Regions from separate parts of the Oceanobacillus iheyensis HTE831 genome, predicted to be linked through region 2. Evidence: riboswitches for the same ligand, from Rfam matches in the RefSeq annotation. Region 2 holds a riboswitch; each other region holds the start of a gene.
The links. Region 2 has a riboswitch for S-adenosylmethionine ahead of OB_RS16955 (iron-containing alcohol dehydrogenase family protein). Riboswitches for the same ligand answer to the same signal wherever they lie in the genome.

Region 1: it holds a riboswitch for S-adenosylmethionine, as region 2 does, so the genes downstream of both, metK (methionine adenosyltransferase) here and OB_RS16955 (iron-containing alcohol dehydrogenase family protein) in region 2, are expected to answer to the same signal.
Region 3: it holds a riboswitch for S-adenosylmethionine, as region 2 does, so the genes downstream of both, OB_RS15545 (O-acetylhomoserine aminocarboxypropyltransferase/cysteine synthase family protein) here and OB_RS16955 (iron-containing alcohol dehydrogenase family protein) in region 2, are expected to answer to the same signal.
Region 4: it holds a riboswitch for S-adenosylmethionine, as region 2 does, so the genes downstream of both, OB_RS03765 (homocysteine S-methyltransferase family protein) here and OB_RS16955 (iron-containing alcohol dehydrogenase family protein) in region 2, are expected to answer to the same signal.

What each region holds. Positions count from the first base shown of each region.
Region 1 is NC_004193.1:2,363,596-2,367,981, forward strand. It holds gene OB_RS11900 (sigma-70 family RNA polymerase sigma factor) at 1-183, opposite strand, end outside; gene metK (methionine adenosyltransferase) at 438-1,634, opposite strand; SAM riboswitch class I at 1,808-1,918, opposite strand; gene pckA (phosphoenolpyruvate carboxykinase (ATP)) at 2,124-3,707, shown strand; gene OB_RS11915 (ABC transporter substrate-binding protein) at 4,230-4,386, shown strand, end outside.
Region 2 is NC_004193.1:3,464,108-3,468,493, forward strand. It holds gene OB_RS16945 (methionine ABC transporter ATP-binding protein) at 1-193, opposite strand, end outside; gene OB_RS16950 (MetQ/NlpA family ABC transporter substrate-binding protein) at 233-1,054, opposite strand; gene OB_RS16955 (iron-containing alcohol dehydrogenase family protein) at 1,051-2,205, opposite strand; SAM riboswitch class I at 2,294-2,413, opposite strand; gene OB_RS16960 (AIPR family protein) at 2,611-3,804, opposite strand; gene OB_RS16965 (helix-turn-helix domain-containing protein) at 3,886-4,155, shown strand; gene OB_RS16970 (helix-turn-helix domain-containing protein) at 4,384-4,386, shown strand, end outside.
Region 3 is NC_004193.1:3,159,411-3,163,796, reverse strand. It holds gene OB_RS15545 (O-acetylhomoserine aminocarboxypropyltransferase/cysteine synthase family protein) at 1-1,512, opposite strand, end outside; SAM riboswitch class I at 1,615-1,724, opposite strand; gene rarD (EamA family transporter RarD) at 1,803-2,714, opposite strand; gene OB_RS18435 (hypothetical protein) at 3,081-3,239, shown strand; gene megL (methionine gamma-lyase) at 3,277-4,386, shown strand, end outside.
Region 4 is NC_004193.1:724,989-729,374, forward strand. It holds gene OB_RS03755 (thiolase family protein) at 1-1,147, shown strand, start outside; gene OB_RS03760 (DUF1801 domain-containing protein) at 1,149-1,577, opposite strand; SAM riboswitch class I at 2,038-2,143, shown strand; gene OB_RS03765 (homocysteine S-methyltransferase family protein) at 2,219-3,268, shown strand; gene OB_RS03770 (hypothetical protein) at 3,594-3,809, opposite strand; gene OB_RS03775 (YfcC family protein) at 3,964-4,386, opposite strand, start outside.

The DNA.
Region 1 (4,386 bases), 1.1 Mb from region 2:
ATTCTTTACATATGTATTCGCAATGCGGTATAGATTTTTCTCATAACTGTGAAATAATGCCATAAATGATTCTTGATTCCCTTTTTGTGCTTCTTCTACTAGTTCAATGATACTACCACCTGCTTTGCAATGTATAATATATTTTTTGTCATAATACCATAATAAGCAGCTTTGATTTTTCATAAATCAGTAAACTCAATAGAAGAATTCAACATAATTTTATATCTTTCAGATAAAATTCATGAAAGTTTTCCTGTATATTAAGTCAATTTTATAAATTTCTGTTAAGAATTGATGTCTAGTTGAAAAATTAATTATTATGATAAATGAGTGCCATAATAATAATTTCGAATGGAATCAAACTGTTGGTCCACTCGATTAATAAACTAAAAAAACTACCACCTTAAAGATAGATGATAGTTTTTTTAAACATTTAATTATTTAGTTAGAGCAATAAGCTCTTCTGTTTTGTCTGTTTTTTCCCATGGGAATAAGATATCTTTTCGACCAAAGTGACCATAAGCTGCGGTATTTTTGTATATAGGTTTTCTTAAATCTAACATGCGGATAATACCAGCTGGACGGAGATCAAATAATTCTCTAACTGCTTCTACCAATCTGTCTTCACTTACTTTTCCAGTTCCAAATGTATTAACTGCAATGGAGACAGGTTGAGCGACACCAATGGCATAGGCTAATTGAACCTCACAAGATTTTGCAAGTCCTGCGGCAACTATATTCTTAGCAACATAACGAGCTGCATATGCTGCAGAACGGTCTACTTTTGTAGCGTCTTTGCCACTAAATGCACCTCCGCCATGTCTAGCATAACCACCGTACGTGTCTACAATAATCTTTCTTCCTGTCAGCCCTACATCACCTTGAGGTCCTCCAATTACAAAACGACCAGTTGGATTTATAAAATATTTTGTTTTATCATCTAACAATTCGCTTGGAACAACCGCTTGAATGACTTTTTCAATCATATCTCTTTCAATTTGCTCATTTTGTATTTCTGAATGATGTTGTGTAGAGATAACGATTGTATCTATACGTTCGGGCTTGTCATTCTCATCATACTCAACAGTTACTTGTGTCTTTCCATCTGGACGAAGATAATCTACTATACCTTCTTTTCTTACATCCGCTAACCTTTTGGACAATTGATGTGCTAATGAGATTGGTAAAGGCATTAATTCTTCAGTCTCATCACATGCGTAACCAAACATTAGCCCTTGGTCGCCAGCTCCAATAGCATCAATTTCTTCCTCACTCATTTTTCCTTGTCGTGCCTCAAGTGCTTGATTTACTCCTCCTGCAATATCTGCAGACTGTTCATCTATCGCAGTTAATACCGCGCAAGTTTCAAAATCAAAACCATATTTAGCACGTGTATACCCTATTTCTTTTACTGTTTCACGAACAAGGGCTGGTATATCTACATAAGTAGAAGTAGAAATTTCTCCTGATACAAGAACTAGTCCTGTAGTTACTGTTGTCTCACATGCAACCCTTGCGTTTGGATCTTTCTTTAAAATTTCATCTAAAATAGCATCTGATATTTGGTCAGACATTTTATCTGGATGCCCCTCAGTTACTGACTCTGAAGTAAATAAACGTCGATTTGCAGCCATAAGGCTAAACTCTCCTTTGATATATGTTGGTACGGATCTCTTTATAACTTCTATCCTATTCAAAGTGCCAATAAAAGAACCTCGTACTAAAAAACGCGGTACCTAAAATTATAGATAAAAACAAAAAAACCTTTCCTTCATAACATGAGGAAAGGAAGAATTATGGCCTTTCGCTCTTATTGTTCAAGGAACTATTATCCTTGCATCAGATTAGCACCTTTTCACCAGTAGTGATGGTTGCTGGGCTTCATCGGGTCTGTCCCTCCACCAACTCTGAATAAGAGTATCCGTTCATGGTTAAGATTAACGAAAGGTGAGTTGTCTGTCAACTAATTTAAGCCTTGTCACATCAAAAAATATATTGCATAAAATAAATTTTAATATAGTATGGACTATTTATTTTAATGTGTTATACTAATAATCAGATTTAATAAATATGGATCGTTAAGAGATTAAAACTACTCTAATTAATAGTAAGGAGATTATACCATGAAAACTGTTGATAAGTCTTATATGAAAGAATTACAAACAAATCATATTCACCACAATCTATCGGTAGCACAGCTCGTTGAAAAAATTCTGTATAGACAAGAAGGAATTCTTACATCTACCGGAGCAGTACGCGCCACTACAGGAACTTATACTGGTCGATCTCCGGAAGATAAATTTACCGTTAAAGATGAAGTTTCGGATCAACATGTTAACTGGGGTAAAGTTAATAAACCCATCCAGGAGGAAGTATTCAACCAATTATTATCTAAAGTGATTTCTTATTTAAATGAAAAACAAGAAATATTTAAATTTCAAGGATTTGCGGGGTCTGATCATACTTACCGACTCCCTATTCAAGTGATTAATGAATATGCTTGGCATAATTTATTTTCTAGACAACTATTCATTACTCCAACGGAAGAGGAATTAAACAATCACCAAGCAGAATTTACAGTTATTTCAGCTCCAGGATTTAAGGCTGATCCAGCTATTGATGGAACAAATTCAGAAACATTTATATTAATTTCTTTTAAGAAAAGAATTGTACTTATCGGTGGTACTGAATATGCCGGAGAAATTAAAAAGTCCATTTTTTCTGTGATGAATTATTTATTACCACAGCAAGATGTGCTTTCTATGCATTGCTCCGCTAATGTAGGCCAGGAAGGTGACGTTGCATTATTTTTCGGGTTATCAGGTACCGGGAAAACGACATTATCCGCAGACCCCTACCGAAAATTAATCGGTGATGACGAACATGGTTGGAGTCCAAATGGTGTATTCAATATTGAAGGCGGTTGTTATGCGAAATGTATCAATCTCTCAGAAGAAAAGGAACCACAAATTTATAACGCAATCCGTTACGGTACTGTGTTAGAGAATGTGATTTTAAATGACAATAGCAGAGAACCCGATTATGATGATACTTCATTAACAGAAAACACACGTGCTGCTTATCCTTTAGAGAATATAGACAATATTATTAATCCTAGTGTTGCAGGGCATCCAAATACAATTATTTTCTTAACTGCTGACGCATCAGGCACATTGCCTCCGATTAGCAAACTGACAAAAGAACAAGCGATGTATCATTTTCTAAGCGGATATACAAGTAAATTAGCAGGAACAGAACGAGGAGTAACAGAACCACTAGCTACTTTCTCTGCTTGTTTTGGTTCTCCATTCTTACCATTAGCTCCATCTAAATATGCAGAAATGCTTGGAAAGAAAATTGATATGTTTGATACAAATGTATTTTTGATTAATACCGGATGGACTGGCGGATCATATGGAGTGGGTGACCGTATTAAACTTTCCTTCACCAGAGCAATGGTTCACTCTGCATTAGAAGGAGAATTAAATTCTATAGAAACAATCACTGATGAAATTTTCGGTTTACAGATTCCTGCTCATGTTCCTGGAGTCCCTGATGAATTATTAGTACCTAAACAGACATGGGGTAATAAAGAAGCATATATGAAAGAAGCACAAACACTTGCATTAAAATTCCACGAAAACTTTAAGAAATTCACTCTAGCTAGTGAAACGATTAAGCAAGCTGGTCCTTTATATAAAGGATAATTTAAACATGTTTACTCATCCCATTAAGGATTAATATAAATGAGTGAAGTACTCGTTCGATATTTGCGAACAACCAGTCTCAATACGAGGCTGGTTTTTTATTCGTTTATCTCTGAAGGCTCGGTCCAGTTCGGCGTCGCTTAGCGGTGAGAAATGCTTTTGACTTGGCTAGCATTGCTCACCACCGACTTCGCAACTTCCCTCCCCTTCCTTCGATAACTCATCTTCCTCTTTCCTTTCGGAGATTCGTTTATCTCTGAAGGCTCAGTCCAGTTCAGCGTCGCTTAACGGTGAGAAATGCTTTTGACTTGGCCAGCATTGCTCACCAGCGACTTCGCAACTTCCCTCCCCTTCCTTCGATAACTCATCTTCCTCTTTCCTTTCGGAGATTCGTTTATCTCTGAAGGCTCAGTCCAGTTCGGCGTCGCTTAGCGGTGAGAAATGCTTTTGACACATATTTATATTTGGGCGCATACACTATTTTGATAAATTTTATCACATTTGTTGAAGGGAACGGTGGGTATGCGTAAGACGTATTTTATTATTAGTTTTGTCGCTGTTCTAATACTTTTATCGGCTTGTAATCAAGAATCAACCACAAACATAAAATTAGCAGAAGTAACAAGATCTATTTTCTATGCTCCACAATACGTAGCTTTGGAAAAAGGGTTCTTTGAAG
Region 2 (4,386 bases):
TCACTTTTACCGATCCCTGATCTGGCTGCTCCAGTAAATTCACACAACGAATAAGTGTACTCTTTCCTGCGCCACTATAGCCGATCACGCCATAGATTTCTCCTTTTCCAACAGATAAAGAAACATCTTTCAATGCCTGAATATCTCCTTGTTTTCCTGCAAATGTCTTTGTGATGTTGGTTAATTCAATCATTTGTTTATGCTCCTTCCGTTACGCACTTTGCCAAAATCCTTACCACGAAGGAACGAGCGATCCGCCAAATTCTTCTTCGATAAATGTTTTGACTTCTTCACTGCGATAAATATCTGCTAGTTTTTGGATGATTTCATCGTCTTCATTTTCCGCTCTGACAGCCGCATGGTTAATATAAGGTGAATCTTTTGGCTCGATGAAAATAGCGTCTTCCGTTGGAGTAAATCCAGCTTCGATGGCGAAATTCGTATTAATCGCTGCCGCATCCAATTCCTCTAACTGACGTGCAATCTGCGCAGAATCGAGTTCCACAAATTCATAATTGCCGTTATTCTTTTCAATATCACGAACAGTGGAATTAATCCCCGTCTCCGGATCCAACTCGATTAAACCAGCTTGTTCAAATAATAAAAGTGCACGACCGCTATTGGTTGGATCACTAGGCAGTCCGATTGTTGCTCCCTCTGGCAATTCAGACACATCACCGACATCTAATGAATAAATCCCCATCGGGAAAGTCACCGTATCAAATGATTTCACTAAGTCTAGGTTTCTATCTTCTCTAATAGCATTAAAATACGGTTCTGTTTGGAATATATTTAAATCGAGTTCCCCTTCATCTAATGCAACATTTGGCATCACATAATCCGTGAACACCTCCGTCTCGATATTAATGCCTTCCTCTTCTGCTAGTTCTGTTACTTTCTCAAGAATCTCTTCATGTGGTCCTGCCGTTACACCGATGACTAATTTTTCATCATCGTACAACCCTTCACTTGCCCCGCTAGATTCTTCACTGCCACATGCAGCCAAAAGTGCTACTGCTAAAAATACGATCGCTGTTAATAATCCTTTTTTCATGATGTTTTCTCTCCTCTTTTTTCCTTGTAATAGATTTGATTATTTTTCTCTACTTGCTGTAACGCACTTGCTAAAGATTCCGCCGTCACTTCCCGGTTCATAAAATGTATCGACTCTTGCGGCAGAATTGCTTTCTGAATAATCCTTTCGACGAGATCAGTATTAGTTATATCAATACCGATCTCCTGTAAACTAGATGGCAACTGCCATTGATCATAAAAATCGAGTAATCGCAAAAGCTCTTCTTCTTTTTGTTCGAATGCCAATTGACCAAGGATGCCGTATGCCACAAGCTCCCCGTGCAAGAAGTGTTGAGCCTCGCTGGCTTCCGTTAATCCATTATGTAGTGAATGTGCCCCGGCAATTCGCCCTGCCTTATCGCCAAATCCGCCTACCATTCCGCCTGTTATAATAATCGCCTCGATAACACGGATTAATGCCGGTGTCACTTGTTTATCCCGGACGGCATCGAGTGCTGCTTTTCCGTCTTCCAGCAATACATCTCGACAAATACTAGCGGAGAATTGGGAAACTTTCACGGGAACAGGCACTTCTTCATTCGGGTAAAAACTCTCGATTAATGCGTCGGCTTCATAAAATTTTGCCAGCGTATCACCAATCCCCGCTCGTAAGTATTCGATAGGAGCATGCGCAATAATCGCCGGCTCTACTAATACAAGTGTCGTCGCTAATGGAAAATACGTATAGTGTGTAAATGCTCCATTACTGTCGTAAAAGACACTAAGCGGTGTCCATGCAGCACAGGTCGCAGCAATTGTCGGAATTAAAACCGATTTAACCTCTGCTTTAGCAGCTGCGGCTTTCGTTATATCCAGTGCAGTCCCGCCACCTATACCAATTACGGCATCAATCGCATGTTGGTGAAGCTGATCCGCTATTTTATCCGCTTTTTCTAGCGTGGTATGACCGTCAATAAAGATGATATTCGCTTCTACTTGCTTCACTAATACAAAAGGCAAATACGGCTTTGCCGCCTGCCATGATCTCTTCCCTGCGATAACTTGTATACGATTAACTGACAGTTCTTCAAGCAGTACAGGAATTTCCTCCAAGACATCCGCGCCAATCCGATAATGACCCGGAGCTCCTTTTACAATCGATGTGGACATAAATCCTTCCTCTTTTCTCATGTTGTGAATTTTTCCGGGAAACTAAAAAATGCCTCCCGATGTGAAATCGAGAGGCATAACATTACACTACGTAAGTCATTCATCACCTCTCTTATTTCTCAAAATACTGTCCGTATTTTGCAGGATTTAGCACCTATTCATCACTGGAATTACGATGAACGGTTGCCGGGCGTCACAGGGCCAGTCCCTCAGCCACTCTCAATAAGAGATATTAGCGTATTAAATTTTAATTATCATACTATTACGGTTTTTACTAATTGTCAATAAGGGATTTGGATACTAGTTGAAAACTCATTTAAGACAGAATAAGCATCCAATTACATATATATGTATATATCTAAAAAGGGAATATATTAAAGAAAAAAAGGAGGTAAATTAACTCCTTTTTTTATTACCTAATTGAAATCACTTACTTTGTAACATCTCAATTTGTATTTGAAGTTTTGTAGAATTTATTGCATCATAATTTTGTAACCAAAGAGCACTACTTTTCCCTGTACTTTGAGGATTATTACCTAATTGTCTGGACATCTCAACTGTATTATTAACTAATTTAGATTTACTTTTTTCCCATACACTCAAAGGATCAACACTCCACTCTAGCACATTACTATCTTTTATTTCTATTAAAGCTCTAAAAGCCGCTAGTATAGGGAATATAAACCCCTGTGTTATATGATAAAGTGTAGGATTCTGATAATATCTTGTAGTCGCCCCTTTATCCTTTCTATCAACACCTTTAACTTTTCCAAACTGTCCTTTTGGGTTAGATAATTTATAACCTTCTACCATCTCTAATTCAATTTTATCGTATAATTTCACTATTTCTGGTAATAAAGGAGCAATATGTTCATAATCGTTTCTAGAATTGTTGGTTGTACCGTCATAATTAGCTAAATAATCTTTTAAAACTTGCGCTTTACCACTATAAGCTTGTATTGGTTGATTACTATTATCTTTATATTTAAACTTATTGAAAGCATACATCAACCTTACTAAATCTACCGTATCTAATCGCTTATCTTCGTTTTCTCTGTATGCAATATCTTTTGAAAATGGTTCGTTCTCAATACTTTCTTTCACAAATTCAAACTTGTTTGCCAATTCAGCTATAGCTTTGTCTGAAACTTGCACACTTGTATTTCTAGCTGCCGATAATTCATCTATTTCAATTACATTATTCATTATCTCTAGATGTACGTATTGTTTTTCATCTGGATCTAACTTTTTCTTATTTTTTATTATAGCGTGATAAGTGTGCCCTCCGTCTAAAACGCCATATTTTTCAGTTTGATCAACACTACCTAAATCAAGTGTAATTTCATTTGTAACAGCATCTATACCAATACTTTTAGCTGAAATTAAGATTCCTCTATTATTCACAAAAAAAGATTGAGTACTCTCTGTTAAAGCGTCCTTTATTCTTCTATATACTTTAGTATTTGTTTTTACATCTCTAGGGTTTACCTCTGTCGGAAATCCACTTGGAATTTGTTCAATGTCTACCCACAAATGATAAACTTCTCTATTATCACCTTCATATGGACTTTTTAATTTTGAATATTTTTTATAATTAAATCTAAATTTATTGTTTTTCAACTTAATTCCTCCTAATATTTTGTTATACTTAGATTATATTGTTAAATAGAATTATTTGGAAGGAACCATGGTACCTGAATTATGGTTAAAAGACAAAAAAATAAATTTATTAATGACCCTTATTATAAAATGGGATTAAAATTAAGGGAATTGCGTGAACATAATAAAATGACAATATCAGACTTAGCTGAACTCATGGATGTATCTGTTAAAACAATCAGCAATTATGAAAATGGATACAACCGTATGACTATTGAAGCAATAATTAAAATTTATAGAAATAGTGTATTCGGAGAAAAAGATCTAGAAGAATTATTGGATTTGTTTATAGTTAGCATATTTGATAATTGATGGTTTAACTTTATTCTTAAAATAATTTATTATTTCTAGAACCTCTTTACAATCTATTACTGTATATAAGTTAAAATCCTCCTATAAAAACTGGAGAGCTTTAGATAAATCTGTATAAGCATAAGATTATTTAATGCTTTACTCATGATCAAACACAAAAAGGGTCTTGCAGGACGTGTTCTTTCTCTTATATGAACTGGATAATTTTCCTTAAAAAGGAGAATTATCTTG
Region 3 (4,386 bases), 300 kb from region 2:
TTGGACTGTCTCATCAAACCAGATAGCATCAACCTCTGTATTTAGATCACGTAACGATGTCACTGGTACTACTTCATACCCTAGCGTTTCAAGTGGTGCTAGTTGATCTTGGTCTATTTGAAGTGTAGCTATTACTTTTTTTCTCACTCCATTGCTTCGATCGAATGGAGAGTGAAGTAACCATTGTACTGCAATTTCTTCTTGGGTCGGTTTATTTGTATGTGATTTACCAGTAGCTTTCTCAATTGCTTGGTCAAGATCAGCGATAATATCATCGATGGACTCCAGACCTACGGATAATCGTACTAATTCTTCAGTTACGCCACTTAATGCTAAGTCATCTTCGTTTAATTGTTGATGCGTGGTAGATGCCGGATGAATAATAAGGGATTTTGCATCTCCTACATTTGCAACATGTGACCACAATGAAACATTATCTATTAATGTTCGTCCCGCTTCTCGACCACCAGATATTCCAAAAGTGATAATAGATCCGAAGCTTTGTTTCAAATATTTACCTGCCAGTTCATGAGATGGATGCTCTTCTAATCCTGGATAGTTCACCCATTCGACAGCAGGATGTGCTTGTAAATATTTCGCTAATTGCAATGCATTATCGGTATGTTGTTTAATGCGTAAGTGTAATGTCTCCAATCCTTGCAATAGCAGAAAAGCATTTTGTGGGCTTAGTGAAGCTCCAATATCACGTAATAATTGCACTCTAAGTTTTGTAATGTATGCTGCTGCCCCAAGGTCAACGTATTTTAATCCATTATAACTTTCATCAGGTTCTGCAAAGTCTTGGAAACGATCGTTATTCCAATCAAATCGACCACTATCAACCACGACACCACCAATGGTTGTTCCATGTCCTCCAATCCATTTTGTTGCAGAGTGAACAACAATATCTGCACCCCAAGTTAATGGCTTTGTTACATAAGGTGTAGCAAAGGTATTATCAATAATTAACGGTACACCATGCTTATGTGCTACTTCAGAAACTTTTTCGATATCAAATACATAGAGGCTAGGATTCGTAATAATTTCACCGAAAACTGCTTTCGTCTTATCCGTAATAGCATCATCAATCGCTTGAGGATCTGTTCCATCCACAAACTTCACATTAATTCCGTAACGAGGGAGGGTGTTAGCAAATAGATTGAACGTACCACCGTATAAGTTGCTGTCAGCAACAATTTCATCTCCAGAACCAGCAATATTAAGAATCGCTAACGTAATTGCCGCCATACCAGAAGAGGTAGCAACTGCACCAATACCATCTTCAAGCTGAGTGATTCGCTGTTCAAAAGCATCTACAGTTGGATTCATAATTCGTGAATAAATATTTCCCGGTTCTGCTAAACCAAATAAATTTTGTGCATGTTCGGTATCTCGGAACACATAGGACGTAGTTTGATAAATTGGAACTGCACGTGAACCAGTTGATGGGTCTGGTTCCTGTCCTCCATGAAGTAAGATTGTTTCTGCTTGCAAAGATTGAAATTTAGACATCGTGTTTCCTCCTTGAATTTATTATTTTTAAAGTAATAAGAGAAGGATTAAAAAAAGCCCCCTTCATAAGAAGAGGACTTTGTCTGTTTAAAACCGAACCTCCTCTTATCTTCCAGACGATGAAGTCTGTAGGATTTAGCACCTTTCAATAGCAATTGCTACAGGTTGCCGGGCTTCGCAGGGCCTATTCCCTCCACCACTCTTGATAAGAGATTTGCTTATTAAATTGTTAAAAGTATATCTTGTTTACTTGTTGATTGTCAACAGTAAATTTAAAATTATTTAAAAATTCATGTATTGAATGCTTTTTTTCGTCGTGATTGTTTATATATGCTATAGATATAGATTGCTAGTGCTAACCATATAAATAAGAATGTAATCATATGGTGGGTCGTGAATGATTCCTCATATAAAAATACGCCGAGCAAGAACATCACAGTTGGTGCAACATACTGCAGGAACCCAACGGAAGCTAGTGGTATTCTTCTTGCGCCTGCAGCAAAAAGAAGTAGAGGAATAGCAGTCACAATTCCACCACCTATTAAGAACAGGTTTTCCATAGTCATTAAAGGATTTAATGAGAACCCTTGAGCTTGAGGAGCTATAAATATGTATATTATTGCAAGTGGTGTCATGACGAGTGTTTCTAATGTGAGCCCAAACATTGCACTGAGATCCAGGGTTTTCTTTAGGAAACCATAAATAGCGAAAGTAGTGGCTAATAATATAGATATCCATGGGAATATTCCATACCCGATTGTGAGATAAATAACTGCTACTCCAGCAAGAATGAATGAAAATATCTGTGCCTTGGTTGATGGTTCCTTTAAAATGATTAATCCTAATAATATACTTAAAATGGGATTTATATAGTAACCCAAACTAGCTTGCAGTACGTGCCCGCCGTTTACGGCAAATATAAATAAAAACCAATTGAGTGTAATAACAATCGATGCTGAAGTTATGGCAATAATTTTTTTGCGATCTTGTTTTATATGCCTTATTGTATGTACAAAATTCCGCCATTTACCTGACAGCATAACAAGCAAAATCATGAATACAAAACTCCAAATAATGCGATGTGCAAGTATCGTACCTGCTTCGATCGTGTTAATTTGTTTCCAATAAATTGGCAAGAAGCCCCAAAGTAAATAAGCACTAAATGTAAGAATCATACCTTGTTGGATTGATTTATTCCCCATAATTTTCCTTCTTTCTATAAATGCATTCTAGTTTCATATAATAATAGTCGGATTTTTGAAAGGAATCAATTATTTGAATTTATATTAAAGAAAACGCTTTCATAAATGTTGTAAATACTTTATTATTGAATTGATATGTTTATCTAAATGAGTAATTGTCCTAGGAAATATTTAACTATATGAGTCAATTTCATATCTGCTAAATTCAGTATAAAAAGCGAATGTTTTAGATATTTTTATATTTAATGTTCGGATTAAAGCAATAATTTGGCTTTGATTGTAATGAAAGACGGCGACTCCTGCAGGTACCGCGCGAGCTGAAGATCCACTTGAAAAGTGTTCTTCTTTTCAGTTAGCTAAAAACCGGTGCCTGCGGAAAGCGCCGTCTGCAATGAAAATCAAATAACGCAATATACGGATTTTACACCAATTATATTAATTATGAAATTTATTCATATAAGTAGTAATACATTAAAAGAACATAAATATCAGGGGTTAGGTGTTACGATCGATCAGTTAGGCTAGAAAGAAACAACCTATTCTATATAAGAGGGGGATTTTAATGAAATATAAACATATGGAGACTTCAGTTATTCATGAAGGATACGACTCAACACAGATGCTTGGGAGCTTGACTCCTCCAATATTTCAAACGTCAACATACACCTTTGACTCGGCAGAACAAGGGGAAGCACGATTTGCCGCAGAGGAAGAAGGATATATCTATTCTCGTTTAGGTAATCCAACTGTGCGCATTTTAGAAGAGAAAATTGCAGCATTAGAAGGCGGAGAGCGAGGGTTAGCTTTTTCATCTGGAATGGCGGCGGTATCTGCTATTTTATTTGCATTAACAAAAGCTAATGATCATATTATTTGCTCTTCAGGATTATATGGTTGTACTTATGGATTGTTATCAATGATGAAAGAAAAATATAATATTAAAACGGATTATTCCAATATGTCATCCGAACAGGAATTGGAAAATCAGATAACGAAAGAAACAGTATTAATCTATGTGGAAACACCGATTAATCCTACCATGCAAGTAATTGATTTAGAATTAGTTGTGAAAGTAGCTAAGAAGCATCAACTTTTAGTAGTGGTAGATAATACTTTTTCCTCACCTTACTTGCAACGTCCTTTAGAGATAGGATGTGATTTTGTTATTCATAGTGCAACGAAGTATATTAGTGGACATGGTGATGTGATTGCAGGACTTGCGGTTGGAAAAAAAGATATCATGGATACCATTGCTTTAACTACGCAAAAAGATATTGGCGGAGTTTTGTCTCCTTTTGATGCTTGGTTATTGATTCGAGGATTAAAAACATTACCATTGCGAATGGATAGACATAGTAGTAACGCAGAAAAAATAGTTCAACAACTAAAGTTACACAAAGCGGTTAAAAATGTCTATTATCCTGGAGACCCTGATTTTTCTAATGTTGCTATCACCAATAAGCAAATGAAACTCGCAGGAGGCGTACTTGCTTTTGAAATCAATGGTGGAAAGAAAGAAGCGCAAAAAGTGTTAAATCAATTACACTTTATCAAAATTGCTGTTAGCTTAGGGGATGCAGAATCATTAATGGAACATCCAGCTTCCATGACACATGCTGTAATTCCTGTTGAAGAACGAGAGAAAATGGGCATAACGGAATCTTTATTAAGA
Region 4 (4,386 bases), 890 kb from region 2:
GCCAATTGGAGCATATGGCCAATCATTGAAAAACATATCATCTGGTTTCCTAGCAAGCCATGTAGTGAAAGAATCATTGAGAAGAGTCAATCTTCCTGCTGATCATATAGATGAGGTTATTTTAGGAGAAGTAAGACAATCAACAGAATCATCGAATATTGCTAGAGTCGCAGCACTAAGAGCTGGTATTCCTGAACAAGTTACTGCTTTCACGGTAAATAGATTATGTGCTTCTGGAATTCAAGCAGTGACATCCGGAGTGCAACAAATTCTAAGCAATCAAGCTGATATTGTAGTAGCGGGGGGAGCAGAGAGTATGAGCCGATCTCCAATATATTTACGAAATACTAGATTTGGAGGGGATCGAACAACTATCGTAGATTCTAATTTAGAAGCAGGACAACAACCTCCAGAAATCTATGGTAAGAGCCTATCAATGGGAATTACCGCTGAGAATGTTGCTAGGAAATATAAAATATCAAGAGAAGATCAAGATGCATTTGCATTAGAAAGCCAGCACAGAGCAAAAAAAGCCATCGAAACAGGACGATTTAAAAAAGAGATAGCCCCTATCGAAGTTAAGGAAAAGAAACAAACATCTGTATTTGCAGTAGATGAATATCCTCGACTTGATACATCTTTAGAGAAACTAGCAAGTCTAAAACCGGTATTTGAAGCAGACGGTACGGTGACGGCAGGTAATGCTTGTGGCAGAAATGATGGGGCGTCAGCTCTGGTAATCATGAAAGAGTCACGGGCCAAACATCTTGGGTTGAAACCACTCGCAAGAATTATAGACTGGAGTACAGCAGGTGTGTCTCCTGAAATGATGGGGATTGGACCAGTACCCGCAGTCAATCAATTACTTAAACGAACGAATAAAACATTGCAAGACATAGATTTAATAGAATTAAATGAAGCATTTGCCTCTCAAAGTATCGCTGTCATCCGCCAACTAGGTTTGGATTATGAAAAAGTAAATGTTAATGGTGGTGCAATTGCATTAGGTCATCCGGTCGGTGCTACAGGAACACGGATAATTACGACATTAATCTATGAGTTAATTCGAAGAAAACAACAATATGGCATAGCTACCTTGTGCGCTGGTGGCGGTCAAGGAATGGCAATATTAATTGAACAATGCTAAGCTATTTTGCATTATCAGGATATGTTGATTGTATATGATTGAGAGATTTCTTAATTAAATGACGTAAAGTATCCAGATTAATATCACTGAGTTTATTAATGTAGACGCATGATTTTCCTGTAGTGTACTTCCCTAAATCTGTCAATAATTCATTATCTTGAGAAACTTCTGTTGAGAGATAGAGACTGATTTTTGATTTTCTAGGAGAATATCCTACCATTAAAGATTCACCCGAGTGGCCAGAAGCGTATTTATATTTGTATTTTCCAAAACCAATAATACTTGTTCCCCACATCTTTGCTGGATACTCAGTAGATTCGGTAAATATATCTAATAATTGATAAGCATCTTCTTTCTTTTGAACATGATCGATACTTTCGATGAATTGAATAACACTGTTTTCTGTTTCTTTTGTTTTTAGTTCATACATTTTCATCGCTCCTCCTACTATGATTGATAATAGTATAACAAACGAATCGTATAATTAATAAACTATCTTTATAAAAATGTTGCGCTGCTTGATTTTTTCGTTCAGTCGAATCGCTTTTTTGCTGCCATTCACCGATCCAACTAACTAGTAAAAGAAAAGTCCTTTTCTAGAAGCGCTCTAATGCCCAAAAATCTAGAAAAATACTAGGGAATTGGTGAATAGAAGCGCTCTAATAACCAAGTATCTTATAAAAAGTGTGTGCTGGTTCTTTGCAATAATAGCTCTTGGTTTTCTTTCAATTTGCTATATTTTACGATTGGTTATGTTGAGCTTGATTTACAACCTTTCACTACGAACAAAAATCAGCTTTTCTAAATTATAATAAATTTCACTATTGATTATTTTAATGTTATCAGTTAGAATATTATAAAGTTAATTTTTTAAAAATTTAATATAGTTAGACTTATCAAGAGAGATGGAGGGATTGGCCCGATGAAGTCTCAGCAACCAGCCTAGATAAGGTATGGTGCTAATTCCAATAGGCTTACAAGCCTTAAAGATAAGAAGAGCTATGTATTTTAACCCTTCTTCTTACTTTTAGAAGAGGGGTTTTTTGATTTTTAGAATAGGAGGAGATTATTATGAAGCGGAGTTTACAAAGACGTTTGCAAGAAGGCACGGTAATAGCAGGAGAAGGGTATTTATTTGAATTAGAGAGGAGGGGGTACTTACAGGCAGGTTCGTTTGTACCAGAAGTAGCCCTTGAAAATCCGGATGCGTTAAAACAGACGTATCGTGATTTTATGAACGCTGGTTCGGATGTTGTATTAGCATTTACATATAATGCACATCGAGAGAAAATGCGTATTATTGGTAAGGAACAATTACTAGAACCGTTGAACAGAAGTGCTATTCGTTTAGCGAAAGAAGTAGCCAAAGAACATCCACAGGAAGAAGCATTAGTTGCAGGAAATATTTCTAATACAAATATCTTTGACCCTAATGATGAATCAAGCAAACATAAAGTGAGAGAGATGTTTGCCGAAATGGCACAGTGGAGTAAAGAAGAAGACGTTGATTTTATAAATGGGGAAACGTTCTATTATCATGAAGAGGCAGAGATTGCTTTGGAAGAAATATTGAAAAAAGACTTGCCAGCTGTCATCACACTAGGATTAATGGGAGAGAACATCTTAAGAGATTGCTATACAGTAGAAGAATCGTGTAAGATATTATCGGAAAAAGGAGCCCTTGTTGTTGGCATGAATTGTTTCCGAGGTCCAGATACAATGCAGCCTTATATCGCAAAAATTAGACAGCATGTAGACGGTTATGTAGGTGCATTACCTATTCCATATCGTACATCAAATGAGCATCCGACTTTTTTCAATTTACCTGATGGTGGGTGTAGCTGTCATCTCCCTACTGAGACCACTTTTCCAACTGCATTAGATCCACTGTACCATAACCGTTATGAACTGGCAGCATGGGCTAAAGAAGCAAAAGAAATCGGTGTTAATTATATCGGATTATGCTGTGGGGCTTCTCCAGCTATGCTAAGAGCTGTTGCAGAGTCTGTTGGGAAAGAGACCGTTAATTCTCCTTATTCTCCTGACATGGAGAAACATTTCTTGTTTGGTAAGGATAAAAGTTTAAAAGAGCATAACGTAGGTTATCGATTCAAGGCATAATATCGTCATTTCTCTGGAGGATTTATTAGCGTATTGGAAAAATCAAAGAGGTTGATGGGTGTGGCAATTATGAGGGAGACAGATAAATCCTCTAACTTGAACGTGAAAAGAAGAGAAACATAAGAATTTAAGGCGTGTAATCATTATATGATGAACTGGAATAATGGAAAATTCATACGCGATCTTCTACGGGTGGTTGTCAGTCTCCTCATCCCTTTTTCCTCCCGTAGAGTTTTACGTATATCTTCCATTTTCCTTTCATTTTTTTGAAATAAATCTTGCTGCTCCGTATAAAAAGTTAAACCTCACTGTTGTGTCCTAAATCTTAGTGATTTTCTACTTCATATGTTCCTGCCTCTATTTCGGATTGCAATGAATATAGATAATTTTTTAACTCTAAATCCTGGATACTTTCAATATCATTCCATTTAAAATTTAATGGCTCTTCATCGATTAACATGGCAAGCCAGGTATCCCCATTACTTCGGTAAGTAGCAATTAATTTGTACTTTGAAGTGTAGGGAGGAATCTTAAATGACATTACTCATCATTCCTCGCTAATTTAGTTGTTTATATATTCTTATATCGGTATATATTGAAGGATATCAACTAGCTTGAATAAATAATTAGGTAATTACACCTAACTATTTATTCAGGAATGATTATATTTTAATGGGAATGATGTGTTTTACTGTCTACATAGGACCCCATTCAATGAGAACTCCTATTATTAAAGCTATAATTGCAATTACTAGCCATATAAGAAATAGAGGGAATACCCATTTTAGCCATTTTGTATAAGGTACTTTAGCTACAGCAAGACTAGCCATAAGAATTCCTGACGTAGGAAAGATTAAATTAGTGAGTCCATCCCCAAATTGATAAGATTGAACAGCAACTTGTCTAGTTACCCCAATCATGTCAGCTAATGGAGATAGAAGTGGCATTGCTATCATTGCTTGTCCGCTACCTGAATTGACTAAAAAGTTAAGCAATGAATTCGAAATAAACATACCAATAGCAGAAAATACTGGTAATAAATTTTCAAGAGGTACGGATAATGCATATACAATCGTATCAATAACCATTGCTTCTTCTAATACAACAATTACTGATCT